One region of the Vogesella amnigena genome, then DNA from elsewhere that is predicted to be linked to it. Evidence: riboswitches for the same ligand, from Rfam matches in the RefSeq annotation. Region 1 holds a riboswitch; the other holds the start of a gene.
The links. Region 1 has a riboswitch for thiamine pyrophosphate ahead of ACFOKJ_RS03975 (thiamine ABC transporter substrate-binding protein). Riboswitches for the same ligand answer to the same signal wherever they lie in the genome.

Region 1 (3,542 bases):
GCCAGCACCTCGGCATCCCACAGCCCCTGCCAGCTGGCGGCATCGGCCAGCAACGCCCGCCAGACAATGGCCAGCAAGGGAGCCGCACTGCACAACAGCAGTACCGTCAGCGCCAACGCCAGCTGCAGCCATTGCGGCCAACCCTGCGGGCGCTGACAGAGGCTGGGATCAGGCCGCGCCTCCTTCACCAGCCGGCGCTCCAGCCAGGCATAGCCGCCAGCCGCCAGGCTGCCCACCAACAAGGCCAGCAGCGCCAGCGCGCCGGCATCGGCCAGGTTCAGCTCGTAGGCCACCAGCGAATAGATTTCCACTTCCACCGTGGCATAGCGCTGCCCGCCCAGCAGCAGCGCCAGGCCAAAACCGGCAAAGCAGTACAGAAAGATCAGGCACAGCGCCGAGGCCAGCCATGGCCGCACCACCGGCCACTCCACCCGCCAGAAGCAGCGCCACGGCGTGGCGCCCAGTGTGCGCGCCACCAGCAGCCGGCTGGCCGGCACCTGGCTCAGGCCATCCACCGCGGCCCGCACCAGCAGCGGCAGGTTGTAGAACAGATTGCCGTACAGCAGCAGCCACGGCGTGTCCTGCAGATCGATACCGCTGATACCGTGCGGCCCGAACAGCGCCAGCACGCCCAGGCCGGCCACCAGCGTGGGCATCACGAACGGCAGCAGCAGCAGGCGCAGCAGCAGGCGGCGGCCGGCAAAATCGTAACGCGCCAGCACCCAGGCCAGCGGCAGCCCCACCAGCAGACACAGCAGGCAGCTGGCAAGCGCCTGCCCCAGCGACCAGGCCAGCCGCCACTGCAGATAGCTGTCCTGCAGCAGCCCGGGGCTGACGGCGATACCGCCCTCCCACAGCAGCCGCGCCAGTGGCGCCGCCACCATGGCCAGCAGAAACAGCAGCGGCAGCAAGGCCAGGCTGCCGCGCAGCGGCCAGCTCATGCGCCGTACTCCAGCAGGTACACCAGCTCGTCACCATCCTGTTGATCCAGCCAGCGGCCTAGCTGCCGAAAACCGAAGCGCCGCGCCAGCGCCAGCGACGGGTGGTTGTGCGGCGTGATGGACAGCACGAAACGTTGCTGACCATGCTCACGCCGCGCCCAGTGCAACATGGCGGCCAGCGCCTCGGCGGCATAACCCTGGCGGCGATATGGCGGGTACACGGTGTAGCCCAGCTCCACCGCACCCGGTGCCAGCTCCTGCAGGTAGTCCGGCCCCGGCGTGCTGTGAAAACCGATATGGCCGAGCATGCGGCCGCTGTGCCGACACAGCATGGCGCGCAGCGACCACGGCGCATAAGCGCCATCAGCCAGCATGTCGGCCAGGCGCAAGGCCATCAGCGCCTGCTCGCCCAGCCAGTCCTCCGGCAGCACCGCGCCCAGCCGCGCGCCGGCCTCGGCATGGCGACCGTTGCAGCCCAGCCGCAGCACCTCGGCATCCAGCGGCCGCAGGTGCAAGCGCGGGCTATGGACATCGGCATGTTGCCGCTGCGCACACACCAGCACCGTCAACCCCTCAGTTGCCGGACTTCAGCACCAGGCGCGTCCAGCGGCTTACCCAGCCGGCGGTCTTGCTGCTCATGGCTTCCAGCTTGGGGTTGCTGAATGCCTTGGGCTGCTGTGCATGCTTGAACACCGGGTCCAGGTTCACGCCAGCCACCGCCGGGTACATCCACATTTCGGTCGGCAAGGCCTGCTGCGCGGCATTGCCACGCAGGAAATCGACAAACGCCTGCGCCGCCTGCGGCTCCTTGCCGCCCTTCACCCTGGCCACGCCCTCGATCTGCAGGAATACCCCGCCCTTGAGCAGCAGGTTGGCCGTAGGCGATTCCGCCAGTTTTTCCTTGCTGTAGAACACCTCTGCCGCCGGGCTGGTGGCATAGCTCACCACGATGGGACGCGCGCCGCCGTTACGGCTGAAATCGGTGTAATAAGCTTCGCTCCAACCCTTGGCCACCTTCACGCCGTTGTCACGGAGCTTGCCCCACCACTGGAAAGCGGCCGTCTCGCCCTTGTCGGCGATGGTAGCCATCAGGAAGGCCAGCCCCGGGCTGGAAGTCGCCGGGTTTTCCACCACCAGCAGGTCCTTGTAGGCCGGGCGGGTCAGATCATCCAGACTGGCCGGCAGCGCCAGCTTGTGCTGGGCAAACCAGGCCTTGTCGATATTCAGGTTCACATAGCCGTAATCCACCGCCACCGCGCCCGGCAGGCTGATACCGGCCACGCTGCGGCCAACCTTGCTGCTGGTAGGCTCCAGCACACCGGCGGCATTGGCCTTGGCGATCAGGGTATTGTCGATGCCGTACACCACGTCGGCGATCGGGTTGACACGGGTCAGAATCAGTTTGTTCAGCATCTCGCCGGCATCACCGGCCTTGATGATGGACAGTTTCACACCAGCCTGTTTCTCGAACTCGGCCAGCTTGTCCTTGGGCAGACTGAAGGAATTGTGCGTCAGCACCCGCAGCTCGGCAGCCAGGGTAGACAGGGAAACGCCGGCCAGCGCCAGCAGCAATACGGTTTTCTTCAACATTTACAGACATCCTCTTTTGGCAACGGCACCCAAAAGAAGAAGCGGGACACGGCCAGGCCGCGCATCACGCTCCCTCCGCTGGCATGACCCAGATCAGGTGATGGGGTATTTCTCAGCCCGCACGGCAGGCACCCCCGGTGATCGAGGCGCGAGTATAACGCCGCGCGCCATTGCGTGACAGCCAGTACCACGCTACTGGCGCGGCAGCTGCCGCTGGTCTACAACGCAAACAGCATGGCCCACCACCGCACCATAGCCACAAGCAACCAATCAACAAGAAACAATCAATTTAACAAGACTATAAGCACACACCATACTGCAGCCATCCATCCGGAGGAGCCACCATGAAACACTTCCTGCCCAGCCGCGAAATGCTTGACGACATTCTGGCCAACCTGGTGTGGCTGCAATAACACCCAGCCCACCCAACTCCCACCTAGCCCTACCCAGCGCGACAGATAAAAAATACTTGCCATAAAAAGCAAAGCAGTCTAATATTCGCCCCCTAACGCCGGTGTAGCTCAGTTGGTAGAGCACCTGACTTGTAATCAGGGGGTCGCGAGTTCGATTCCTGCCGCCGGCACCAGATTTACAGCCCCTTGCAGCAATGCAAGGGGCTGTTTTCATTTGGTTTTTTGAATTTCACCCATCTCTACATCCCCGCGATTAGTCACCTGACTATTTTCTACAAAATCTACAATTTCGGTGACAAGCGGATTCCCAGGGCAGGTTCGGCAGGTCTGTCGCCCTTCTCGAAGTGCTGGCCGTTAGCGGCCCTGAGCTGCTGTTCAACGTCACGGCCAGCTACTGCACTTGACGGGCACATAGCAGGCTTCCGGTAGAAACGACATTGGACAACTAGAATGAGCCGATACCTCATTTCACCACCTTCGCGCCCCACCCTGTCAGCGTCAAACCCTACCATCGACCCAGCAATGCCATTACAATATTAATTTTGAATATTAAGGGCTATGACATGAACAAAATTTACTCTGCCCTGCTGCTTGTCAG
Region 2 (3,542 bases), on a different contig from region 1:
CGGCGAACAAGACATGCCGGGTGTCACGGGGCGTTTATCTGCCCCAAAAGGTTGGCCGCAGCGCTGCGGCCAACCTTCGTTTAACGTGAAGCAAAGCAGGCTTATACCTTGTCGTACAGCTTGCCGCCGCCCTGCACGAACTCGATGGCTTTCACTTCCATGCCCTTGTGCAGCGCGTCCTGCTCGCTGATGCCCTGTTTGGCGGCGAATTCGCGCACGTCCTGGGTAATTTTCATCGAGCAGAAGTGCGGGCCGCACATGCTGCAGAAGTGGGCCACCTTGGCGCTGTCTTTCGGCAGCGTTTCGTCGTGGAATTCGCGCGCCTTGTCCGGATCCAGGCCCAGGTTGAACTGGTCTTCCCAGCGGAATTCGAAGCGTGCCTTGGATAGCGCGTTGTCGCGGATCTGCGCGCCGGGGTGGCCCTTGGCGAGGTCGGCGGCGTGTGCGGCCAGCTTGTAGGTGATGATGCCTTCCTTCACATCATTCTTGTTCGGCAGGCCCAGGTGTTCCTTCTGGGTGACGTAGCACAGCATGGCGGTACCGTACCAGCCGATCTGCGCCGCACCAATCGCGCTGGTAATGTGGTCGTAGCCCGGCGCGATGTCGGTGGTGAGCGGCCCCAGGGTGTAGAACGGCGCTTCGTGGCACCACTCCAGCTCTTTGTCCATGTTCTCCTTGATCAGCTGCATCGGCACGTGGCCGGGGCCTTCGATCATCACCTGCACGTCGTGCTGCCAGGCGATCTGCGTCAGCTCCCCCAGGGTCTTCAGCTCGCCCAGCTGCGCGGCGTCGTTGGCATCCCAGGCGCTGCCCGGGCGCAGGCCGTCACCCAGGCTGAAGGCTACGTCGTAGGCCTTCATGATTTCGCAGATTTCCGCGAAGTGGGTGTACAGGAAGTTTTCCTGGTGATGCGCCAGGCACCACTTGGCCATGATAGAGCCGCCGCGCGACACGATGCCGGTCATGCGGTTGGCGGTGAGCGGCACGTAGCGCAGCAGCACGCCGGCGTGGATGGTGAAGTAGTCAACGCCCTGTTCTGCCTGCTCGATCAGCGTGTCGCGGAAGATTTCCCAGCTGAGGTCCTCGGCCTTGCCGTTCACCTTTTCCAGTGCCTGGTAGATGGGCACGGTGCCGATGGGTACCGGCGAGTTGCGCAGAATCCACTCGCGGGTTTCGTGGATGTTCTTGCCGGTGGACAGGTCCATGATGGTGTCGGCGCCCCAGCGGATGCCCCAGGTCATCTTGTCCACTTCTTCGCTGATCGACGACGTTACCGCGCTGTTACCGATGTTGCCGTTGATCTTCACCAGGAAGTTGCGGCCGATGATCATCGGTTCGCTTTCCGGGTGGTTGATGTTGTTGGGGATGATGGCGCGGCCGGCGGCCACTTCCTGGCGCACGAATTCCGGGGTGATGTCTTCCGGCAGCTGGGCGCCGAAGTTCTGGCCGGCGTGCTGGCGGGTCATCAGTTCCAGCAGGCGCTTGTTGCCGGTGGCTTTGAGCGATTCGACATACGCCTTGCGGTTCAGGTTTTCGCGGATGGCAACGTATTCCATCTCTGGCGTGATGATGCCCTGGCGCGCGTAGTGCATCTGGGTAACGTTGCGGCCAGCCTTGGCGCGGCGCGGTTTGCGTTGCAGGTCGAAGCGCAGGTCGGCCAGTTTCGGGTCGGCCTCGCGGGCGCGGCCGTAGTCGCTGGACAGGCCGGCTAAGCGCTCGGTGTCGTCACGCTCGGCGATCCAGGCGGCGCGCAGTGCCGGCAGGCCGGAGCGGATGTCGATGCTGGCTTGCGGGTCGCTGTACGGGCCGCTGGTGTCGTAGACGTAGATTGGCGGGTTCTGCTCGCCACCGAACTGGGTGGGGGTGTCGGCCTGGCTGATTTCGCGCATCGGCACGCGAATGTCCGGGCGGCTGCCCTCGACATAGATCTTGCGGGAGTTCGGTAGCGGCTGGATGGCGGCGGAATCCACCACCATGTGTTCGTTCAGTTTGCTTGGCGCGTTCATCGGGGGGCTCCAGTGTGCGATGAAACGGCGCAAGGAGCGGCCCGGTTGCCCGGCTGCGGTTGGCCGCGGTCACGGCTGGCGGGAACGCGCGGCGTGATGCGGTGTCTGGCAGGTTACGCTTCCCTACGCCGGTATTATCCGGGTCAGGTTCGAAGGGTGACTCTCACCCGCCAACCCGCCAGTGTCGCCCGCACACAACGCTGTGGCATGCTCACCGGCAGGGGCAGGACCCCTAGCGATGCTGTGAAGGTAAGTTAATTGTGGGATAATCGCAAGTTAGGTTGCGCCCGCATTACGGGCCGGCCGGCTGCGAAAACTGCATGAAATCAAGCGTGCGTGCCGTTTTCAGAGTCGTCCTTTCCTTATTGTCTTGAATCCCCCGGAGTTTCCGATGAATTTCGAACAAGCCCGTTTCAACATGGTTGAGCAGCAGATCCGTCCGTGGGATGTGCTCGACACCTCCATCCTCGACCTGCTGTTTCACGTGAAACGCGAAGATTTCGTGCCGGAAGAAAAGCGCAGCCTGGCGTTTGCCGACGTTCAGCTGCCGCTGGAAAACGGCTGCACCATGCTGGAGCCGAAGGTGGAAGCCCGCCTGCTGCAGGATCTGCAGGTGAAATCCAGCGACAAGGTACTGGAAGTGGGTACCGGCAGCGGCTACATGACCGCGCTGCTGGCCGCCGTCAGCCAGCACGTGTACAGCGTGGACCTGGATGCCGAGCAATCCCAGCGCGCCGCGGCCAACCTCAAGACCGCCGGCATCCGCAACGTGACCCTGTCGGTAGGCAACGGTATCGAAGGCCTGGCTTCGCAGGCGCCGTTCGACGTGATCTTTGTTGGCGGCTCGGTACCGGTAGTGCCGGACGCACTGAAGGCGCAGCTGGCCGTGGGCGGCCGCCTGGCGGTAATCGCCGGTGATGCCCCGGTGATGATTGCCAAGGTAATCACCCGCGTGTCGGAAAGCGCCTACCAGGAAAGCGTGAGCTTCGACACCAATATCGCCCGCCTGCAGCAGCTGGACGCCATCGAGCCGTCCCGCTTCAGCTTCTGAGCATGGTAGGCGAAATCACCGCCCGCGATCTGGCTGCCTGGCTGGCCGACGACAGTCGCGTCAAACCGGTGCTGCTGGATGTGCGCGAGGACTGGGAATACGCGCTGTGCCACATCGCCGGCTCGCAGCAGATGGTGATGAACCTGGTGCCGCTGCGTCATAACGAGCTGCCGGACGATGTGCCCATCGTAACCATCTGCCACCACGGCGTGCGCAGCTTCCAGGTGGGCCTCTACCTGCAGAACGCCGGCTTCGAACAGGTGCTGAGCCTGCGTGGCGGCGTGGATGCCTGGGCCAATGAGGTGGACCCGGCGATGGCGCGCTACTAAGCCACACCATCCAGTCGAAAGCCGTTCCTGCCGGAGCGGCTTTTTTGTTGTCGCCACGCCGTGGCAGAAAAGAATGAACATGAGCTACCTTTCCCCCGCCCTTGCCGCCCTGCCCGCCGCCTGGCGAGAGGTGCTGACCGCACCGGCGCTGGCTGC

Region 2: linked by a shared signal. The riboswitch ahead of thiC (phosphomethylpyrimidine synthase ThiC) and the one ahead of ACFOKJ_RS03975 (thiamine ABC transporter substrate-binding protein) in region 1 are both predicted to bind thiamine pyrophosphate.

The regions. Positions count from the first base shown of each region.
Region 1 covers NZ_JBHRYH010000009.1:78,399-81,940, forward strand. Annotated here, with positions in the region: gene ACFOKJ_RS03965 (ABC transporter permease) at 1-941, opposite strand, end outside; gene ACFOKJ_RS03970 (GNAT family N-acetyltransferase) at 938-1,504, opposite strand; gene ACFOKJ_RS03975 (thiamine ABC transporter substrate-binding protein) at 1,515-2,528, opposite strand; TPP riboswitch at 2,584-2,677, opposite strand; tRNA gene ACFOKJ_RS03980 (tRNA-Thr) at 3,042-3,117, shown strand; gene ACFOKJ_RS03985 (hypothetical protein) at 3,508-3,542, shown strand, end outside.
Region 2 covers NZ_JBHRYH010000045.1:71,606-75,147, forward strand. Annotated here, with positions in the region: gene thiC (phosphomethylpyrimidine synthase ThiC) at 102-2,006, opposite strand; TPP riboswitch at 2,110-2,250, opposite strand; gene ACFOKJ_RS14700 (protein-L-isoaspartate O-methyltransferase family protein) at 2,398-3,057, shown strand; gene ACFOKJ_RS14705 (rhodanese-like domain-containing protein) at 3,060-3,386, shown strand; gene ung (uracil-DNA glycosylase) at 3,466-3,542, shown strand, end outside.